DNA from 4 places in the Oharaeibacter diazotrophicus genome. Region 3 is predicted to be linked to each of the others. Evidence: predicted binding sites of a transcription regulator. Region 3 holds the regulator's gene; each other region holds the start of a gene.

The links. The regulator LexA, encoded in region 3, represses DNA repair genes until DNA is damaged. The targets are predictions, from matches to a motif close to TGTTCNNNNTGTGTTCNG.
Region 1: the regulator LexA is predicted to act here: its motif matches at 2,357-2,374, upstream of radA (DNA repair protein RadA).
Region 2: the regulator LexA is predicted to act here: its motif matches at 3,592-3,609, upstream of EDD54_RS13000 (helicase-related protein).
Region 4: the regulator LexA is predicted to act here: its motif matches at 2,519-2,536, upstream of EDD54_RS09045 (YifB family Mg chelatase-like AAA ATPase).

What each region holds. Positions count from the first base shown of each region.
Region 1 is NZ_SNXY01000006.1:1,492,533-1,497,973, forward strand. Features, by position in the region: gene EDD54_RS07020 (benzoate/H(+) symporter BenE family transporter) at 79-1,242, opposite strand; gene EDD54_RS07025 (c-type cytochrome) at 1,323-2,255, opposite strand; gene radA (DNA repair protein RadA) at 2,408-3,838, shown strand; gene EDD54_RS07035 (CvpA family protein) at 4,016-4,669, shown strand; gene purF (amidophosphoribosyltransferase) at 4,995-5,441, shown strand, end outside.
Region 2 is NZ_SNXY01000008.1:138,120-143,560, reverse strand. Features, by position in the region: gene EDD54_RS13005 (RNA-binding S4 domain-containing protein) at 1-132, opposite strand, end outside; gene EDD54_RS13000 (helicase-related protein) at 170-3,430, opposite strand; gene EDD54_RS12995 (DUF3108 domain-containing protein) at 3,930-4,778, opposite strand; gene rpmB (50S ribosomal protein L28) at 5,210-5,441, shown strand, end outside.
Region 3 is NZ_SNXY01000006.1:1,322,608-1,328,048, reverse strand. Features, by position in the region: gene EDD54_RS06275 (NtaA/DmoA family FMN-dependent monooxygenase) at 1-948, opposite strand, end outside; gene EDD54_RS06270 (LysR family transcriptional regulator) at 1,391-2,452, shown strand; gene lexA (transcriptional repressor LexA) at 2,677-3,387, shown strand; gene EDD54_RS06260 (LysR family transcriptional regulator) at 3,431-4,459, opposite strand; gene chvE (multiple monosaccharide ABC transporter substrate-binding protein) at 4,775-5,441, shown strand, end outside.
Region 4 is NZ_SNXY01000007.1:107,376-112,816, forward strand. Features, by position in the region: gene EDD54_RS09030 (aminotransferase-like domain-containing protein) at 1-634, shown strand, start outside; gene EDD54_RS09035 (YraN family protein) at 984-1,286, opposite strand; gene gshB (glutathione synthase) at 1,460-2,404, shown strand; gene EDD54_RS09045 (YifB family Mg chelatase-like AAA ATPase) at 2,590-4,125, shown strand; gene EDD54_RS22905 (ATP-binding protein) at 4,224-5,441, shown strand, end outside.

The DNA.
Region 1 (5,441 bases), 170 kb from region 3:
CGCCGCGATCGGAAGGCGGCAAGGCCGCCGCGCGATCGCGGCAGCCCGATCGGAAAGCGGCAGGGCCGTCGGACGACCTCAGCCCCGGCGGAAACGCGCCAGCCCCAGCATCGCCCCACCGGCGAGCAGTCCCCAGAAGGCGCCGGAGACGCCGAGGAAGGACAGGCCCGAGGCCGTCACCACGAAGGTGACCACCGCCGCCTCGCGCTCCTCGTTCGCCGCCATCGCGGCGGACAGCGACGCGCCGAACGCCCCGAGCAGGGCGAGGCCCGCCACCGCCTCGATCAGCACCGGCGGCGAGGCGGCGATGAAGGCCGTCGCCGCGCCGGAGACGAGGCCGAGCACGACGTAGGCGACGCCGCAGACCACCGCCGCCCACCAGCGCCGAGACGGGTCCGGGTGGGCGTCGGGGCCGGCGCAGAGCGCCGCGGTGATCGCCGCGAGGTTGACCGCGTGGCCGCCGAAGGGCGCGGCCAGCAGCGTGAACAGGCCGGTGCCGCGCAGGAGCGGCCCGAGGTCGGGCCGGTAGCCGTTGACGTTCAGCACCGCCATGCCCGGGATGTTCTGCGAGGCCATGGTGACGATGAACAGCGGCACCGCGATGCCCACCAGCGCCGACACCGACAGCGTCGGCACCGTGAACACCGGATGTGGCGCGAGGCCGGCGACCACGCCGGCCGGCATCGTCGTCGTCGCCGCGATCGCGACCACCGCCACGATCACCGCCGCAGGCACTGCCAGCACCCGCTTCCAGCGCGCCACCAGCGCCCAGACCGCGACGATCACGAGGCCGAGCACCGGCTCGGCCGCCACAGCCTTCACCGGCTTCAGGCAGAGCCCGAGCAGCACGCCGGCGAGCATGGCGTTGGCGAGCGGCGCCGGGATCGCGGCGACGGCGCGCCCGAGCGGCTTCCAGAGGCCGGCGACCACGATCGCCGCGCCGACGACCAGGAACGCCCCGACCGCCGCCGGGAAGCCGCCGTCGACCGCGCCGGCGGTGGCGAGCAGCGCCGCGCCCGGCGTCGACCACGCCACGCTGATCGGCATCCGGAAGCGGACGCTGAGCAGGATGCCGGAGAGGCCCATGGCGACCGCGAGCGCCATCAGGCCCGACGCCGCCTCGGCCGGGCTGGCGCCGACCGCCACGAGACCGTTGACGCAGACGGCGAAGGAACTGGCGAAACCGACGAAGGCGGCGAGCAGACCCGCCGACGTCGCCTGCACGGAGAAGGACCGCAGCACTCTGTTCGACACCCGCTGGAGGAGGGAGGCCGGACCCTAGCCCGGCTCCCGCCGCCGCGTAACCCCCTCGTGGCGCAGCTTCAACTCTCGTCCTTCTTCGCCGCGGCCGGCAGCTTCGGCACCGCCTTCAGATAGGCCGCGATCGCCGCGATGTCCTCGGGCGGCAGCTTGGAGATGTTCTCCTGCACCTCGACCATCGAGCCGCCGAAGCTGTCGTAGTCCGGCTTGAAGCCGGTCGAGAGCGCGTTGACGATGTCGTCCTCGCTCCAGTCGGCGATGCCGCCCTCGCCGCCGGTGATGTTGGGGATGACGCCCTTGCCCTCCGGATTGGGCGCGCCGGCGAGCCACTTGGAACGGTCGAGACCGCCGGCCGGCGAGCGGCTGGTGTGGCACTCGCCGCAGTGGCCGGGCCCCTCGACCAGATACTGCCCGCGCTTCACGGCGTCCGAGGCGTCGGCCGGCAGCGCCACCACCGGGGCGGGGTCGAGGTAGAGCAGCTTCCAGAGGCCGAGGCCGCGGCGGACGTTGAACGGGAAGCCGAGCTCGTGGTCCGGCACCGCGTTCGCCACCTTCGGCAGGCTGCGCAGGTAGCCGTCGAGGTCGATCAGGTCCTCGGTCCGCATGTGGGTGTAGGAGGCGTAGGGGAAGGCGGGATAGAGGTGCTCGCCCTCGTCGTCGACGCCGTTCTTCATGGCGCCCACGAAGGCCGCCGTCGACCAGCCGCCGATGCCGGTGGCCTCGTCGGGCGAGATGTTCGGCACGTGGAACTTGCCGAAGGGCGTCGCCAGCACGAGGCCGCCGCCGAGCTTCAGGCGCTCCTCGCCCTTGGCGCCCGGCGCGGCGTGGCAGCCGGCGCAGCCGCCGGCGTTGAACATCCGTTCGCCGTTGGCGAGGTCGGCGACGTGCTGCGGCAGGTCGCCGGCCGCCACCGTCCGCGGCATCGTCAGCACCCAGAACCCCGCCCCGCCCGCGACGGCGAGCACGGCGGCGGTGGCGAGCAGCTTCTTCAACATCGGGACGGCCTCCTACGCGCGATTCCGGAATCGTAGCGCAGTCCTGCCACGGCTCAACTGACGCCTCGGTGACCGATCGGCACGAACCGCGCTCGCCGACCCTGTACAAAACGGGAACATTGCCCTATGGTGCCGCGGGTGCGGAGAAATCGATGGCGAAGCGAACCACCGTCTACGTCTGTCAGGCCTGCGGCGCGGCGACGCCGAAATGGGCGGGCAAGTGCGAATCCTGCGGCGAATGGAACTCGATCGTCAAGGAGGCCGGCGCGCCGCCGGGCCTCGGCGGCGGCGTGGTCGGCCAGAAGGGCCGGCCGATGCGCAAGGGTCGGGTGGTGCCGCTGGTGGGCCTGTCGGGGGCGATCGACAGCGCGCCGCGCATCGCCTCCGGCATCGTCGAGCTCGACCGCGTCACCGGCGGCGGCTTCGTGCGCGGCTCGGCGCTGCTGGTCGGCGGCGACCCCGGCATCGGCAAGTCGACGCTGCTGATCCAGGCGGCGGCGACGCTGGCGCGCCGCGGCGCCCGGGTCGTCTACGTCTCCGGCGAGGAGGCGGTGGCGCAGGTGCGCCTGCGCGCCGAGCGGCTCGGCCTCGCCGACACCGACGTCATGCTCGCCGCCGAGACCAGCGTCGAGGACATCCTGACCACCCTCGCGGACGGCCGCGCGCCGGACCTCGTCGTGGTCGATTCGATCCAGACCCTGTGGACCGAGGTGGTCGACAGCGCGCCGGGCACGGTGGCGCAGGTGCGCACGGCCGCCCAGGCGATGATCCGCTATGCCAAGGAGAGCGGCGCCACCGTCGTCCTGGTCGGCCACGTCACCAAGGAGGGCACCATCGCCGGCCCGCGCGTGGTCGAGCACATGGTCGACGCCGTGCTCTACTTCGAGGGCGACGGCGCCCGCCATTTCCGCGTCCTGCGCGCCGTCAAGAACCGCTTCGGCCCGACCGACGAGATCGGCGTCTTCGAGATGACCGGGCGGGGCCTGCGCGAAGTGCCGAACCCCTCGGCCCTGTTCATGGGCGCGCGCGACACGGCCGCCCCGGGCGCCGCGGTGTTCGCCGGCATGGAGGGCACCCGGCCTGTGCTGGTCGAGGTCCAGGCGCTGGTGGCGCCGACCACGCTCGGCACCGCCCGTCGCGCGGTGGTCGGCTGGGACGGCAACCGCCTGTCGATGATCCTCGCCGTGCTGGAGGCGCACTGCGGCGTCCGCTTCGGCCAGCACGACGTCTATCTCAACGTCGCCGGCGGCCTCAGGATCGCCGAGCCGGCGGCCGACCTCGCCGTCGCCGCCGCCCTGGTGTCGTCCCTGGCCGGGGTTGCCCTCGGGGCCGATTGCGTCTATTTCGGCGAGGTCGCCCTGTCGGGGGCGGTGAGGCCGGTGGCGCATGCCCCGGCCCGTCTCAAGGAGGCGGAAAAGCTCGGTTTTTCGAGAGCCGTCGCCCCGCGGACCAAACCCGGCGAAGGCGAGCCTCCCGCGCTTGCGGTGGCCCCGGTCGACCAGCTCGTCGATCTCGTCGCCCGCATCGCCTCGGGCCGGTCCGTCGAGACGGGCGGACCGCGGCGCGTGGCCTCGGCCACGTGAGGCGGCTTGTCGCGTCGGCCGATTCGGGCGAATGAAGTCTCACCGAGCGCATTTGCTCCCGATCCACGTCGGGGCGGATCGCGCGAGGAGCGCCCAGGGGGGCGCCGGCCGGACGGCCGCAACGGGTGACACGGGTGCGGGTCCGCGGGGGCGGCCGGCCCATCGGAAAGGCCGACGATGCCGATCACGCTCCTCGACGGTATCCTGCTGGTGATCATGCTGATCTCGGCGTTGCTCGCGATGATCCGCGGCTTCGTGCGCGAGGTGCTGTCGATCGCCGCCTGGATCGCCGCGGCGGCCGCCGCCTTCTTCTTCTACGACGACCTGCTGCCGACCGTTCAGGAGCACATCGCCCAGAAGCAGGTCGCGGTCGCGGCCTCGGCCGGCGGCCTGTTCCTGCTGACCCTGGTGGTCGTCAGTTTCGCCACCATGCGCATCTCCGATTTCGTGCTCGACAGCCGGATCGGCGCGCTCGACCGCACGCTCGGCTTCGTGTTCGGCGCCGCCCGCGGCCTGCTGCTCGTCGTCGTCGGCATGCTGTTCTTCAACTGGTTCGTGCCGAAGGCCGAGGAGCAGCCGACCTGGGTCGCCGACGCCAAGGCGAAGCCGCTGCTCGACATGATCGGTGGCCGGCTGATGGCGGCGCTGCCGGAGGACCCGGAAAAGCAGATCCTCGAGCAGTTCCAGAACCCGCAACACGGCGAGGGTGCGCCCGCCGCCGACGCGCCGGACGATACCGGTGCCCCCGACGACGGCGCCGACAACGGCTACAAGCCGGGCGAACAGCAGGGTCTCGACCAGTTGATCCAGTCGACCGGCACCAAGCCCTAGAGCGCTTTCCGACCCGACGGAATCGTCGGGTCGATCGGAAATCGCTCCGGATTCGACAGGCCGGGGCCTTCTCCGACCAAGTCCGTGCAACTTGGTCGGAGAATGCCCTGGCGGGGAGCCCCGGCCGGCCCCATTTGCGCTCGACCGGGACGGTCCGGCCCCTCCGCCATGTGCGCGGCGCAGGGCCGCGTCATCGAACGGACATGTTTCCCGGCCCGGCCGGGTGCGATAGAACCCTGTTTCCCCGGCGCCGGCCATCTTGGTCCGGCGCCGATCCGTTCGCGGGACGGCTCCCGGCGCGGACGGCGCGAGAGGACGGCGAAGCATGGAAGACTTCACGACGAACCCGTTCGGCGGCCCGGACGACGACAAGCTGCACGAGGAGTGCGGCGTCTTCGGCGTGTTCGGCGCCCAGAACGCCGCGGCCCTCACCGCGCTCGGCCTGCACGCCCTGCAGCACCGCGGCCAGGAGGCGGCGGGCATCTCGTCCTTCGACGGCGCGCACTTCTTCACCGAACGCCACATCGGTCTCGTCGGCGACAACTTCACCAAGCCCTCGGTGATCGCCCGCCTGCCGGGCGACCGCGCCATCGGCCACACCCGCTATTCCACCACCGGCGGCTCGGGCATCCGCAACGTCCAGCCGCTGTTCGCCGAGCTGTCCGGCGGCGGCTTCGCGATCGCCCACAACGGCAACCTGACCAACGCCATGACGCTGCAGAAGGAACTGCAGCGCCGCGGCTCGATCTTCCAATCGACCTCCGACACCGAG
Region 2 (5,441 bases), on a different contig from region 3:
CGCCGCAGCGTCGATCTTGCGGCCGTTGACGCGGACCTTTCCGGATTCGGCCAGCGCCTGTGCCAGCGGCCGGGTCTTCACGACCCGGGCGAACCACAGCCACTTGTCGATCCGCTGGCGTTCCTCGGCCATCGTCCGTCCCCGCGGCGGCCGGGTGCGGGACCCGCCGTCACTTCTTCTTCTGGCGCTGCTCCAGGTCGGCCTTCAGCGCGGCGAGCGCGGCGAAGGGCGACGACGGATCCACCGGCTTCTCGCGCTTCGGTGCGCGCTCCTGCGGCGGACGGCGGTCGTCGCGGCGCGGCGCCTCGGCCGCCGCCGGACGGTCGTCGCGACGCGGGCCGGACGGACGGTCGTGCCGCTCCGGGCGCGGCGCGCCGCCCTCGGGCCGGCGATCCCCGCGCGGCTGGTCGTTGCGGTCGGGGCGGCGCTCGCCGCGGCCTTCCCCGCGCCCCTCGCCGCCACGTCCGCCGTCCTGGCGCGGGGCGCGGTCGTCGCGGCGCGGGCCGCCGTGACCATGGCCGTGGCGACCCTGCTCGGGCCGCCGGCCGCGGTCGAACCGACCCGGCCGCCAGATCTCGATCTCGCGCTCCTCCAGCACCGGCGCCTCGGCGGCGGCCTCGGCCGGAGCGGATTCGGCCGGAGCAACCTCGGCCTCGGCGGCCTCGGCAGGGGCCTCGGTCGGCGCGGCGGTCTCCTCGGCGGGTGCGGCGCCGACCTCGACTTCGGCGCTGCCGACGGCGTCGACGGTCTCGGCCGCAGCGGCTTCCGCCGGAGCCTCCGCCGTCTCGGCCGCCACGGCCTCCGCCGGCGCGCCCTCGGGCTCGTCCATCCCGGCCGATTCGGCATTCTCGCCGTCCGGGATCGCCACGGCCGCGGCCGAACCGGCGACCACGACCGGCGAGGCGGTCGCCTCCGGCGCGGCGGCGGCGGCCGCCGCCGGGCGGACCGGCACCTCGACCTTGCGCTTCTCCATGCGGTAGCCGAGGCCGCGCAGGATCGAGGCGAAGTCCTCGCCGGAGCAGCCGAGCAGCGACGTCATCGCCACGGTGACGGTGAAGGCGCCTCCCTGGGCGATCGCGCCGTCGGGCGGGGTCGCGCCGTCGCCGGTCGGCTTCCAGGCGATCAGCGGGCGAATGATGTCGGCGAGGCGCTCCAGGATGTCGATGCGGACCGCGCGCTCGCCGGCGACGCGGAAGCCGACCAGCCGGTAGAGCGTCTTCTCGAAGGTGGGGTCGACCTTGATGGAGGTGCGGCCGGAGGCGGACAGCTGCGGCAGCTCGGCGAGGCCCGGCATGTCGAGCGTGCCGTGCTTCAGCGCCCAGAGCTGGGCGACGAGGGCGGCCGGCGCGGGCTTCAGGAGCGCCGGCACGTAGATGTGGTAGGCGCCGAAGCGGACGCCGTGCTTGCGCATCACCGCGCGCTGGGTCTGGTCGAGCGCCTTGACGTCGTCGGCGACCTCGGCGCGCTCCAGCGTGCCGAGCGCCTCGACCATGCGGAAGGCCACGCCGCGGGCGAGGCCCTCGAGATCGGCGGCGGTCCTGAGGTCGACCAGCGGCTTCAGCAGCGTGCCGACGTGGGCACCGACCCAGAGGTCGAGCCGGGCCTGGACCTTGTCGCGCGCCGGGCCGGTCAGTTGCTCGTCGGCGAGCAGCTGGACGCGGGGGGCGAGCGCGTCCTCGCCGGGCAGCAGCTTGGCGACCGGCTGGCCGAGCCAGCGCAGGCTGCCGTCGCTCGACAGCACGACGTCGTCGTTGGGGGCCTTGGAGATCCGGTCGGCGCGGCGCTCGAACTCGCTCGACAGCGCCTTGGCCGCCGCGGCCCGCACCGCCTTGCCGTCGGGGGATTCGGCGACGGTCGACGGGTCGGGCAGGAACCGGAACCCGTGGAGCTCGCCGACGTGCTGCCCTTCGACGAGCACGGCGCCGGTCCCGGTGATTTCGGCTTCGAGCATGGCGTTTTCTCTCAGGCGTTTCATGAGGACGGACGTGCGCCGGTCGACGAAGCGCTGCGTCAGGCGGTCGTGCAGCGCGTCGGACAGACGATCCTCTATCGCGCGCGTGCGGTCTTGCCAATGGAGGGGATCGTCGAGCCATGCGGAACGATTGGCGACGAAGGTCCAGGTGCGGATGTCGGCGAGGCGCTGCGACAGGCTGTCGATGTCGCCGTCGACCCGGTCGGCGAGCCCGACCTGCCGGGCGAACCAGTCGTCGGGGATGCGGCCGCGATCGGTCAGGAAGCGGTAGAGCGAGATCACGAGGTCGCCGTGGTGGGCCGGCGAGATCTTGCGGAAATCGGGGACCTGGCAGGTGTCCCAGAGCAGGCCGACCCGGTCGCGGCCGGCCGCCCGGTCGGCGACCGCCTCGTCGCGGAGCGCGTGGTCGAGGGCGCGCTGGTCGTCCGAGGGCAGGGCGCGGGCGAGGCCGTCGGTGTTCGGCTGGCGGTCGAGCGAGCGCCGCAGCGCCGCGACCGAGGCGAAGTCGAGGTCGGCGTTGCGCCACTGGAACGTCTTCACCGGCTCGAAGTCGTGGCTCTCGATCGCCTGGACGAGGTCCTCGTCGAACGGGGCGACCCGACCGGTGACGCCGAAGGTGCCGTCGTTGAGGAAGCGGCCGGCGCGGCCGGCGATCTGGCCGAGTTCCGACGGGGTCAGGTTGCGGAACTGGTAGCCGTCGAACTTGCGCGCCTGGGCGAAGGCGACGTGGTCGACGTCGAGGTTGAGACCCATGCCGACGGCGTCGGTGGCGACCAGGAAGTCGACGTCGCCGTTCTGGAACAGCGCCACCTGGGCGTTGCGGGTGCGCGGGGAGAGGGCGCCCATCACCACCGCCGCGCCGCCGCGCTGGCGCCGGATCAGTTCGGCGACGGCGTAGACCTCCTCGGCGGAGAAGGCGACGATCGCCGAGCGCTGCGGCAGCCGCGTGAGCTTCTTCTCGCCGGCGTAGACGAGCTGGCTGAGCCGGGGCCGGCTCACCACGTTCACGCCCGGCATCAGCTTTTCGATCAAGGGCCTGGCGGTGGCCGAGCCGAGCAGCAGCGTCTCGTGGGTGCCGCGGACGTTGAGGAGGCGGTCGGTGAAGACGTGGCCGCGCTCGAGGTCGCCGGCGAGTTGGACCTCGTCGATCGCCACGAAGGCGACGTCGAGGTCGCGCGGCATCGCCTCCACGGTGGAGACCCAGTAGCGCGCGCCGGGCGGGACGATCTTCTCCTCGCCGGTGACCAGTGCCACCTGCGACACCCCGGCGCGGGCCGAGATGCGGCCGTAGACCTCGCGCGCCAACAGGCGCAGCGGCAGGCCGATCGCGCCGGAGGCGTGCCCGAGCAGCCGCTCGATGGCGAGGTGGGTCTTGCCCGTGTTGGTGGGTCCGAGCACCGCCGTGACGGTCCGGGCCCGGGTCGCCGAGGCCAGAGGGGCCCGCTGGATCACTGTCATCGGTTCGGCCGGCGTCCTGGAACGTCGTCTCGAAGGGGCGTCGGCGGCAGGGACGTCCCCGGCCGGCCGGCCGTCTCTAGCACGGGGCGAGGCCGGACGCGCGGGGATATTTCCGCGCGCCGACGGAACAATCCCGCCCGGTGGGCGGCGCCGGCGGCGTTCGGAACCTACGCCGAACAGATGGCGACCGAATCGGCGTCCGCAAGGGATTCCGGATTCGTTCCCCACCAGATCTCGGGTCCGGGCGCCCTCGGGGGACAGGATCTGGAGTCGAACGGCGTTTGCGTCGGCAAGATCGATTCGGCACCGGAATCGTCGTCAAGACGATTCCGCGCGCTCTGCTTCGACCCGGCGACATGGTTAACCAATGCTGCTTTTCGCCAACCGACCGTTAACCGGACGTTAACCGGTGTCCACCGACGTGAACCGGGCGCCGGAAACGGACGAGGCGCCCGGAAGGGCGCCTCGCGAACCGACGGACACGTGGCCCGGACGGGGGTCAGTTGGCGGCGGTGGCCTGCTCGACGGCCGGCTTGGCGCCGTCGCCGAACTGGCGGGCCTGGACCACCAGCATGCCCTTCATGGTCTTCACGGAGATCTTGTAGGGCAGCATCAGGCCCTCGTCCGCGGCGGGGACGAACCAGGCCTCGAGATCGCGATTCGATTCCATGAAGGCGGTCGACTTGTTGCCGGCGCGGTGGCCGGCGACCGGGACCCAGCGGGCGCCGCAGACCACGGCGTCGCCGGAATAGCCGGGCACCTCGATCTTCTTGGTGTCCTTGTAGGACAGGCGGATGTCGTAGCGGGTCCAGCCGTCGAAGATCGGCAGGGTACGGTCGCAGACCTCCTTGCCGCCCTTGCCGGAGACCGGCACCAGCGCCGCCGACAGCGGGTCCATCACGCCGCGCTTGTGCTCGGCCTTGACGGGGATGCGGTCGTCGCGCTCGGCGAGTTCCGGGATCGCCTTCAGGCTGCGGATCCGGCCGCCGGCGAGGCCCATGTCGACCTCGGTGACCTTGTCCCCGCGCGACATCAGCTCGTAGCTCGCCGGCGTCAGGCTGCGGCCGAGCCGGCCCTTGGCGGTGGCGTAGCTCTCCTCGGAGGAGATGATCCGGGCGAGGCCCGAGGTCGAGATGTGCAGCTTGGCGGCGTAGGAGCCGCGCTCGACCCGGACCGCCAGCGAACCCTTGGCGATGCCGAAGCCCATGAAGGAGACGTCGTAGAGCGCCTGGGTCTCGCCGGCGCGCGGCGCCGCCACCGCCAGCGGCGTCGTCGAGAGCAGGGCGGCGACCGCCGCGACCGCGGAGCCCCGGATCGCCGTCGACAGGGAAGATTCCAACTGGGACACCACTGATCGCCTCCAGACGCCGGACGTCACGAGAATGCCCCGATCCCGGCCTCGAGGTCGGCCGTCGACGCCGGTCCGGCGTCGCGGTTCCCGCGGGGCGGGACGGCTTCGGAACAACTTGCCCCGGACGCGAGGATCGCGGCGGGGCACGTCCCGAATGTTCGGGCGATATGGTAACAGGAGGGTTAACGCCTGTCTCGCCGAGACTGCCCGAGGCCAGCCGATGCCGCGCGCCGGAGCCGTCGCGGCCGGCCCGGAGCGGCGGAAACGGCCGGTTCCGAGGGTTGACGGGTGGCGGCGGCGTCTCTATAGAAGCGCGACTTTCAAATCGGCGGCGTCCGGATGGCCCGGGCGGCGCTCGTCTCACGCATGGCGGAGGCAGCCGACCGCAAGGTGCGCGCGCCCCGCTGCCAAAGGAAGAGGGTATCGCGATGGCTCGGCGCTGCGAACTGACCGGCAAGGCCGTCCTCGTGGGCAACAACGTCTCCCACGCCAACAACAAGACCAAGCGCCGCTTCCTGCCGAACCTGTGCGCGGTCACCCTGATCAGCGACACGCTCGGCCAGTCGGTGCGCCTGCGCATCTCGGCCAACGCGCTGCGCTCGGTCGAGCACCGCGGCGGCCTCGACGCTTTCCTGGCGAAGTCGTCCGAGGACGAGCTGT
Region 3 (5,441 bases):
CGAGAAGTCGATGTCGGTGACCGAGCTGATCTGGGCGAGCACCTTGACCATGAACGCCTCGGTCGAGGTGTAGAAGGCGAGCTTCTCCTTCGCCATCGCCTCGGTCTCGGCCAGCACCGGGGTGACGATGAAGAACACCTTGATGTCGTCGGGGTCGCGGCCGGCCTCGGCGGCGCGGCGGCGGATGTCGTCGCGGTATTCCTTCATCGCCTTGGTGCCGGAGGCGGCGGCGATGATGCTGTCGGCCGTCTCGGCGGCGAACTGGCGCCCGCGCGGCGAGCCGCCGGCCTGGACGAAGGTCGGCCGGCCCTGCGGCGAGCGCACGCAGTTGAGCGGCCCGCGGCACTTGTAGAACCGCCCCTCGAAGTCGATCGGCTTCACTTTGGCATGGTCGACGTAGGTGTCGGTCGCGCGGTCGCGCACCACGGCGCCCGGCGACCAGCTGTCCCACAGCTGCTTGACCAGGGCGACGTATTCGTCGGCCATGTCGTAGCGCATCTGGCGCGGCGGCAGTTCGTCCATGCCGAAGTTGCGCGCGGCGTGGTTCTCGCCGGTGGTGACGATGTTCCAGCCGAAGCGGCCCTGCGCGATGCTGTCGAGGGTGGAGCACAGCCGCGCCAGCATGAAGGGCGGGTAGGCCATGGTGGAGAGCGTCGCCACCACCCCGAGCTTCGAGGTGTGGTTGGCGATCATCGCCGCCAACGGCGCGGGGTCGCCCTTGGGGCCCATCAGGGCGTACTTGAGATAGGCCTCCATCGAGTCGCCGTAGGCGTCGGCGATCATCAGCGTGTCTTCGATCATGATGTAGTCGAAGCAGGCCCGCTCCATCGCCTTGGCCATGTCGATGTAGAACTCGCCGGTCCAGGGATCGCCGCCGGCCGAGAAGGGCGCGTTCCATTCGTCGACCGAGAAGTTCATGAACCAGGCGAGGTGGAACGGCTTGGGCATCGCGGCCTCGTGGCGGTTGGCGACGGTCCGGGGTGGGCGCCTCGGGACCAGTCAACCGCAGTGCAACAACGGCTTCCATCGGCAATGGGCAAAGCTCCGATCGGGGAGGGCGAGGCTGACGAATTGGGCAACGGCTTGATTTTTGGACGAAAGATCCGCAGCCCGGTCCCCGGGCGGCATGCCCGGCACGAGCCGACGCCGGCGGTCGGCGCCGAATGGGCCGGGTGCGGCGATGGCACGCGGCCGGCCGAAAAGATCGTTGTAGAACAAATGTTTGTCGCGGGTGTCGGCCTTCCGCCGACCGATCTCGCCGCGCCGCGGTACGGCGCTCGGACTCCGCATCTCTTGCGATGCAACATGACTGGCACGCCGGTTGCGTAGTTTTCCGTATTCCGACCGTCCGTGCCCCCGACGGCGGTCGTGGAGATCAGGAACGCCCGCCATGTCGAACCTGACGCAGATCCACGACATCGACCTGAAGCTGCTGCGCTGCTTCTGCACGATCGTCGAGGAGGGCAGCTTCACCGCCGCCCAGGCGACGCTGAACCTGTCGCAGTCGATGCTGAGCGAGTACCTGAAGTCGCTCGAGATCCGTCTCGGCGCGCGGCTGTGCCAGCGCGGGCCGCGCGGTTTCAAGCTGTTCCCGGAGGGCGAGATCGTCTACGAGGCGGCCAAGGAGCTGTTCTCCTCGGTCGAGACCTTCAGGAAACGGGCCTCGAACCTGCACGACGGCGCCGGCCACGAGCTCGTCATCGGCATTCAGGACCACGTGGTCGACAATCCCCGCGCCCGCATCGCCGAGGCGATCGCCCGCTTCTCGGACTACTACCCGCAGATCCGCTACCGCATGGAGATCATGCTGGGTTTCCAGATGACCGGCAGGGTCGCCGACGGGTTGGTCCACGTCGGCATCGGCCTCGTCAACGACCACTTCGGCCAGCTCACCTTCGAGCACCTGTTCGACGAGGAATCGCACTTCTACTGTGCCGCGGGCCATCCGCTGTTCGCCGTGCCCGACGACAACATCTCGCGGGCCGACATCGACGCCGCCAGCTACGCCAACCGCGGCCACCACGAGTATTTCCATCCGGAGCGCACCCGCAACGCCGCCACGCGCGGCGACATCGGCCACGGCGCCCACGCCCAGACGACGCTGATCCTGTCGGGGCGCAACATCGGCCTCCTGCCCGACCACGTCGCCGCCCCGCACGTCGCCGTCGGGCGGCTGCGTCTGCTGCGTCCCGACATCACCCGCCACGTTAGCCGCGTCGCCGCCGTGCTCGGACCGAGTTCGACCGACTTCAAGCTCGCCCGCCGCTTCGTCGACTGCCTGATCGACGCCCACATGGAAGCGCCCGCCGCGATTCCCTCCGCCCCGCCGGCGCACCGCCACCCGGCGCAGTCCCCCGTCCGCGCCCGCGTCGCCGTCGCCGCCGACGCACGCCCGACGGTGCGCGACGCGTCCCGGCTGGTGACGGCCACGGGGCTGCGTCAGGCCGACTGAAGCGCGCTCCGGCCACGAACCGGCGTCCCCGCGGCGTGACGCTTCGCACCCGTCGATCGCGGGTCGAGGGTCGAAAGCGGGCCGCGCCATCGGATAGGATCTGGAACGACGGACACCGGCTCTTGCGGAACACACACGGAACATGTTAACTGTGTTCGTGTTTTGTACCGAATCGCGCGGCACTCGGGCCGTTCCGATTTCGGCGCTCCGGCCAGGGGGTCCCGATGCTGACGCGCAAGCAGCTCGAACTTCTGATGTTCATCCACGAGCGGCTCAAGGAGTCCGGCGTTCCGCCGTCCTTCGACGAGATGAAGGACGCTCTGGACCTGAAGTCGAAGTCGGGCATCCATCGCCTGATCACCGCGCTCGAGGAGCGCGGCTTCATCCGGCGCCTGCCGAACCGGGCGCGCGCACTCGAGGTCATCAAGCTGCCGGACAGCGTCCAGCCCGGGCCGGGACGGCCGCGGCGCGGCTTCGCGCCGAGCGTGATCGAGGGCAATCTCGGCCGTCCGAGGGCCGTGCCCGCGCCGGAGCCGGCGCCCGAGAGCCGTGACACCATGCCGGTGCCGGTGATGGGGCGGATCGCGGCGGGCGTGCCGATCTCGGCGATCCAGAACCACTCCCACACCATCCACGTCCCGATCGACCTCGTCGCCCTCGGCGAGCATTTCGCTCTCGAGGTCCGCGGCGATTCGATGATCGAGGCCGGCATCCTCGACGGCGACACCGTCGTCATCAAGCGCTCGGACTCCGCCGACACCGGCGACATCGTGGTCGCGCTGGTCGACGACGAGGAGGCGACGCTGAAGCGTCTGCGCAAGAAGGGCGCCTCGATCGCCCTCGAGGCCGCCAATCCCGCCTACGAGACCCGCATCTTCGGGCCCGACCGCGTCCGCATCCAGGGCCGGCTGGTCGCGCTGATGCGGCGCTACTGATCGCCGTCGCGGCGGCGGCCGATCCGACCGCCGCGAGCGGCGCTCAGGCCGCGGGTTCGCCCTCGACCGGCGCGGGAAGGCCCCAGACGAGGTCCTCGAGCGTTGCGTAGAAGGCGGCTGCGGCCGGCGAGAGCGGCCGGCCGGCGATGCGGATCAGGCCGTAGGGCTCGACGGTGAGCTTCTCGGTGAGCGAGAGCTTCACGAATCGGCCGGCGGCGAGGAAGAGGTCGGCGACCGGCTCGGCGACCGGCAGGATCGAATCGGTCCTGGCGACGAGGAGCGTCGCCATCATCACCGACGGGGTGTCGATCACCCTGACCGGCGGCGGCACGCCGTGGCGGCGCAGGAGCGCCTCGAGGCTGCGCCGCAGCAGCGAACCGCGCGCCTGCATGACCCAGTCGCGGTCGTAGAGGTCCTCCGGGCGGACGGCCGCGCGGCCGGCGAGCGGATGCTCGGCACGGACGAGGAGCGCCGCCGTTTCCTCGCGGATCTCGCGGTAGACGAAGGGCGATGGATCGACGCCGGGCGGGATGCGCCCGATCATGAAGTCGAGCCGGGAGGCGGTGAGATGGCCGGCGAGCACGTCGCTGGTGTCGACCTGGACCGTGATCTGGACGCGCGGCATGCGGGCGCGCACCCGCTCGATCGCGTCGACCATGATCTCGGCCGCGGGCGACATCACGGTGCCGATCGCGACCGCGCCGCCCTCGCCGACGCGGAGCGCGGTGATCTCGGTGCCGGCCTGACCGAGTTCGGCGAGCACGGTGCGCGAGCGCCGGATCAGCGCCTCGCCGTAGCGGGTCGGCTCTATGCCGCGCGGCAGCCGCTCGAACATGGCCGCGCCGACCATCTTCTCGATCTCGCCGAGCATCTTGGAGGCGGCGGGCTGGCTGAGGTTCATGGCTTCGGCGGCGCGGTGCAGCTTGCGGTGGTCGTCGAGGGCGACGAGCAGGAGCAGGTGCTTGACCTTGAGGCCGCTGCGCAGCAGCCGGTCACCGGGTGGCGTGGCCGCGACGCGGCGGCCGGGGGACTTGTCCGCGGTGCGCGGCGGACGGGGAGGGGACGTTTCCATGACGTGAGCTATACATGCCGGATCGGCTATGGCAACGGCGTGAAACGTCATTAGACGGTTATAGCTGTGGGGCCCTAATGTGCGCGGGCTCGTTTCCGGCGGTGGGATCGCCGGGCGGGTTGGAGGAGGATGCCGGCCGAATGCGGGACCGTCGAAGCGCCGTGCCACGGGCACGGACCGACGCAGCCCGTCCGTCCGCCGCCTCCGGGGAGTGAGACGCCGGCGGCCGGCCCGCCGCGCCCCGCGACGGGTGCGGCTCGGGCGGCTCCTCCGTCCGAAGACCGAGGGAGAGAGACCTTGAAACTGATCGCTTCCATGCTGACCGCGTTCGCCATCGGCGTCGCCGCCTTCGTCGGCCCGGCCGCCGCCGCGGACAAGGGCACCATCGGCATCTCGATGCCGACCAAGTCCTCCGCGCGCTGGATCGCGGACGGCGACAACATGGTGAAGGAGTTCCAGGCGGCCGGTTACGAGACCGACCTCCAGTACGCCGAGGACGACATCCCGAACCAGCTCGCCCAGATCGAGAACATGGTCACCAAGGGCGCCAAGGTCCTGGTGGTTGCGGCGATCGACGGCACCACGCTGAAGGACGTCCTGCAGAAGGCCAACGAGGCCGGCATCAAGGTGATCGCCTACGATCGCCTGATCCGCGACTCCGGCAACGTCGACTACTACACCACCTTCGACAACTTCCAGGTCGGCGTGCTGCAGGCGACCTCGCTCGTCAAGGCGCTCGGTGTCGAAGAGGGCAAGGGTCCGTTCAACATCGAGCTGTTCGGCGGTTCGCCGGACGACAACAACGCCTTCTTCTTCTACAACGGCGCCATGAGCGTCCTGCAGCCGCAGATCGACGCCGGCAAGCTCGTCGTCCAGTCCGGCCAGACCGGCATGGACAAGGTCGGCACCCTGCGCTGGGACGGTGCGGTCGCCCAGGCCCGCATGGACAACCTCCTGTCGGCCTACTACACCGACAAGCGCG
Region 4 (5,441 bases), on a different contig from region 3:
CGCGCACCGGGTTCTCGCAGCCGCCGCCGCCCACGACGTCGTGGTCGTCGAGGACGACATCTTCGCCGACTTCGAGCCGGATCGCTCGGTGCGTCTCGCCGCCCTCGACGGCCTCGATCGGGTCGTGCGCGTCGGCAGTTTCTCCAAGACCCTGTCGGCGTCGGTGCGCTGCGGCTACGTTGCCGCGCGGGCCGACTGGATCGAGGCACTGGTCGACCTCCAGGTCGCCACCGGCTTCGGCGGGCCGAGCCCGGTCGCAGCGGAGGTGGTGGCCCGCCTGCTCGCCGAAGGCGGCTATCGCCGGCACGTGGAAGGGCTGCGTCGACGGCTCGACGGTGCCCGCCGTGACGCGGCGCGGCAACTCGGAGATCTCGGCATGGAGCCATGGACGATGCCGCGCGGCGGCTTCTACCTCTGGTGCCGCTTGCCGGACGGGCGGGACGGCGCCACAGTCGCCCGTGCGGCGCTCGGCGAGGGTGTGGTGCTCGCGCCCGGCGACGTCTTCGCGGTGTCCGGGTCCGCCGCGGCGTTCATGCGCTTCAACGTGGCGTGGGCACGCGACGCCCGCGCGCTCGACGTTCTGCGCCGCGCTCTCGACGGCCCCGCGGAGGAGGGGGCCGCCCCGGACGGATGAGGCCGCCACGATCGTCTTGGACGAGGACCGGACACCGCCGGTCGCCGGCACCACCGCGTCGTTCCACCCGCAAGCGCACTCGCGGGCGCGGGGCGACCGGCGGGCCCTCGTCGGTCCGACGGCGATCGGCGCGGACGTCAGTGCGTCCGCATCCGGCGGCACGAGCCCCGTACGCCGACGGGCTCCGGCGCCCGCGTCCCGGTTCGTCCCGGCGCGACGTCGCCGCTCGGACAACCGGTCGGAGCCGCGAGCGCCGGTCCGGTGGTGATCGCGCCGCTGCGTGCCGTGCCGGCCGCGGAGAGGGCGCGCGCATCGACCACCAGCAGCCGGTCGCTCCCGTGAATGCGGCTCAGAAGGCGTCGGCGACATAGCGGAACGACCTCCGTCCATACAGCGCCAGATCGAAGCGTACCGTCCGTGACGCGAGATCCGGATGGCGCGCCAGGAACAGGTCGGCCGCCGCACGGATCCGCCGCTCGGCCGTCGGCGTCAGCGGATCCTCCGGTCCGTCGCAGGCGTCGGTGCGTGCCTTGACCTCGACGAACGCCACCACGTTGCGGCGGCGCGCGACGAGGTCGATCTCGCCGGCGGCGGAACGTAGTCGTCGAGCGACGATCCGGTAGCCCGAGAGCCGCAGCCACCACGCCGTCACGTCCTCGGCTCGGAGCCCGAGGACATAGGCCGCTCGGCGCCGCGCGCCGTCGTCCGCGGCGCCGTACCGGGCGGTGTCGGCGCCGTGCTCCCCGGAACGTGTCCGGACGCCCCCGTTGCCCTCCGTTCGCGGAGGGCCCATAACCCGAGCCGAAGCCGTCATGGAGTGCCTCGATGTCGCTCGCCGTCGCCGTTCAGATGGACCACATCGCCAACATCCGGGTCGCCGGTGATTCCACCTTCGCCCTGTTGCTCGAGGCGGAGCGCCGCGGGCACCGCGTCGTGCACTACACCCCGGATCGACTGTCGATGCGGGGCAACGTCGTGTCCGCCCTCGTCGAACCGCTCGGGGTGCGCGACGTCGCCGCCGACCACTTCCACCTCGGCGAGCCCTATCGCGTCGACCTCGCGCAGATGGACGTCGTCCTGCTGCGCCAGGACCCGCCGTTCGACATGGCCTACGTCACCACCACGCACCTGCTCGAGCGCATCCATCCTGCGACGCTGGTCGTCAACGACCCCCGCGAGGTGCGCAATGCGCCCGAGAAGCTGTTCGTGATGGACTTTCCGGACCTGATGCCGCCGACGCTGATCAGCCGGGACCGCGACGACATCCGTGCCTTCCGCCGCGAATACGGCGACGTCGTCATGAAGCCGCTCTACGGCAACGGCGGCCAAGGCGTGTTCCGCGTCAAGCCCGACGACGAGAACTTCGGGTCCCTGCTCGACCTGTTCTCCACCCAGTTCCGCGAGCCGTGGGTGATCCAGCGCTACCTGCCGGCGGTGCGCGAGGGCGACAAGCGCATCATCCTGGTCGACGGCCGCTTCGCCGGCGCGGTCAACCGGGTTCCGGCCGCCGACGACCTGCGCGCCAACATGGTGCGCGGCGGTGCGGCGGAGACCACGGTGCTGACGGACCGCGAACGCGAGATCTGTGAACGGGTCGGCCCCGAACTCGCCCGTCGCGGCCTGCTCTTCGTCGGTATCGACGTCATCGGCGGCAACCTGACCGAGATCAACGTGACGTCGCCCACCGGCCTGCGCGCCATCCGCCGCCTCGGCGGCCCGGACGTCGCGGCGGCGATCTGGGACGTGATCGAAGAAAAGCGGCGCGGCTGAAAACCGCGACACCGCGGACACATCCTCGGGCAGGCCGGTCGTCATGGCTCACCTCCAGTCGAGTGGATCCTAAGGGGTACAACTTCGCTCCGTCAAGAACAAACGATCCCTAAATGTTCCCATCTCGTTCTTGACCGATCGGTTGTGCCCTGATAAGTTGCGCGAGTTGCAGGAGCGCGCTCGCCATGGTGACCCACGTCCGGACGGTCTGCTTCCAGGGTATCGAGGCCACCGCCGTGGACGTGCAGGTGCACATCGCGCCGGGACGTTTCGCCTTCAACATCGTCGGTCTCGCCGACAAGGCCGTCAGCGAGAGCAAGGAGCGTGTACGCGCGGCGCTTGCCGCATCCGGGCTGGCGCTGCCGTCGCGGCGGATCACCGTCAACTTGGCGCCGGCGGACCTGCCGAAGGAAGGCAGTCACTACGACCTGCCGATCGCGCTCGGCCTGATGGCGGCGATGGGTGCCTTGCCGGCCGACGCGCTCGAGGAGTTCGTGGTGCTCGGAGAACTCGCGCTCGACGGCACGGTGTCCCCCGTTGCGGGCGTTCTCCCGGCCGCGATCGCGGCGAACGGTGCCGACCTCGGGCTGATGTGTCCCCGCGCCTGCGGATCGGAGGCGGCCTGGGCCGACGAGGAGATGCCGGTGCTCGCGCCGGCGAGCCTGATCGCCGTCGTCAATCATTTCAAGGGCGTCCAGGTGATGAGCCGGCCGTCGCCGCGGGTGGCCGAGGGGCTCTCGCCGCTGCCGGATCTTTCCGAGGTCCGCGGCCAGGAGATGGCGAAGCGGGCGTTCGAGATCGCCGCGGCGGGCGGGCACAACCTCCTGATGGTCGGGCCGCCCGGGTCCGGCAAGTCGATGCTGGCGTCGCGACTGCCGTCGGTCCTGCCGCCGCTGTCCGCGCGCGAACTCCTCGAGATATCGATGATCGCCTCGGTCGCGGGCGCGTTGCCCGAGGGCCGCCTCTCCGATCGCCGCCCTTTCCGCGCCCCGCATCATTCGGCGTCGATGGCGGCACTGGTCGGCGGCGGACCGCGGGCTAGACCGGGGGAGATCTCGCTCGCCCATCACGGCGTGCTCTTCCTCGACGAGCTGCCCGAGTTCAATCCCGCTGTGCTTGACAGCCTGCGACAGCCGCTGGAGACCGGCGACATCATGATCGCGCGCGCCGCCGCCAAGGTGACCTATCCCGCGCGGTTCCAACTCGTTGCCGCGATGAACCCTTGCCGTTGCGGCATGGCCGGGATGCCCGGGCACACCTGTCGGCGTGGCGAGCGCTGTGCCGCCGAGTATCGCGAGCGACTGTCGGGGCCTCTGCTCGACCGCTTCGACATCACCATCGAGGTACCCGCCGTCAACGCGGCGGATCTGATGGCGCCACGGCGCCAGGGCGAGGCATCGGCCGCGGTGGCCGCCAGGGTGGCGGCCGCACGGCGGCGGCAGATGGAGCGTCACGCCGCTCTCGGCCGACCGGACCTGACGGTCAACGCGGCGCTGCCGCCGGGCCTGCTCGAGGTCGTGGCGCCACTCGACGCGGCCGGCAAGCGGCTGCTGCGCGAGGCGGCGGATGCGCTCGGACTGTCCGCCCGTGGCTATCACCGGGTCATGAAGGTCGCACGCACGCTCGCCGATCTGGAGGGCGACGAGTCCGTCGGACGGATGCACGTCGGCGAGGCGATCGCGATGCGCGGCACGCTCGAACCGCGGCGGCGCGCGGCATGAGCGCGGCGGTGTCCCCGGCAACCGAATGGCAAGGCCGGCCTGCTATGGTTCGGTCCTGGCAAGGCACCGCGGCGGCGGTTCGGTACGACGGTGAGCGGATGACGACGAAGGGAGCCGAACGGCGGGCAATGGCGGGAGCGCCGCTGCTCGATCGCCTGCACCTGCCCTTCGGTGCGCGGACCGCGATGGCGGCCGTCGGTGCGGTGGCCGCGATGGCGCTGCTGGCGCTCGCTCTCCTCGCCGCCCGTCGCGGGGCGACCGCGGAGGCCATGGTCGTCGCGTCCGTCTTCGCGCTCGTCCTGTCGGCGACGGCGTTCGTGCTCGGGCGCGGCACGTCACGCGGCGTGGCGATGGGGGCGTCCACGGAGGCGGCCTCCGTCGAGGCCGGCGCGGCGTCCCTGGACGAGAGCGCCGACCTCGTCGTTCGCTTCGATCGCCACGGCCGCATTGTCGAGGCCAGCCACGCGGTCGGCTCGCTGTTCGGTGGCGATGCGGCCGCCCTCGTTGGCGTCGTGCGCGGCGTCTTCGCCGCCGCACTGGTCGACGGTGAACTCGCCGCCGTGGCCGAGGCGCGGACGCGGATCGGCCGGCCGCCCCTGGTGCACTGGCAGGCGATCCGTGCGCAACTCGTCGGGCGCCGGCCCGAAGCAGGCGACGGCGATGCCCGGACCGGCGGGGTCGAACTCGCCGGCGACGTCCGGATCGTCACCGCGGCGGGAATGCGCTGGTACGCTTTCATGGAGCGGCCGGACGGGCGCGGCGACGGTCGTGTGCTGGTCGGGCGCGACGTGACCGACCGCAAGGCGATCGAGGCCGCGTTGTCGGAAGCCCGTGATCAGGCCGAGGCCGCGAGCGCGGCGAAGTCGCGCTTCCTGGCGATGGTGAGCCACGAGATTCGAACGCCCTTGAACGGCATCCTGGGCATGACCGGGCTCTTGATGCAGACGCCGCTGACACAGGAGCAGCGGACCTACGCCCGCGCCGTCGAGACCAGCGGCGAGGCGCTCCTGATCCTGATAGAGGACCTCCTCGACTTCTCGAAGATCGAAGCCGATCGGCTCGATCTGCAGGTTCGTCCGGTGGCACTCGACGAGATCGTGGAAGAGCTGGTCGAACTCCTGGCACCGCGCGCCGCGGCCAAGGGCATCGAACTCGCAGCCTACGTCGATCCGCGCCTGCCGCGCAGCGTCGTCGCCGATCCGATCCGGCTGAAGCAGGTGCTCTTCAACCTGACGGGCAACGGGATCAAGTTCACGGCGGAAGGCGGCGTCGCCGTCGAGGTCGGGCCGGTGTCCGGAGACGCGCCCGATGTTCCC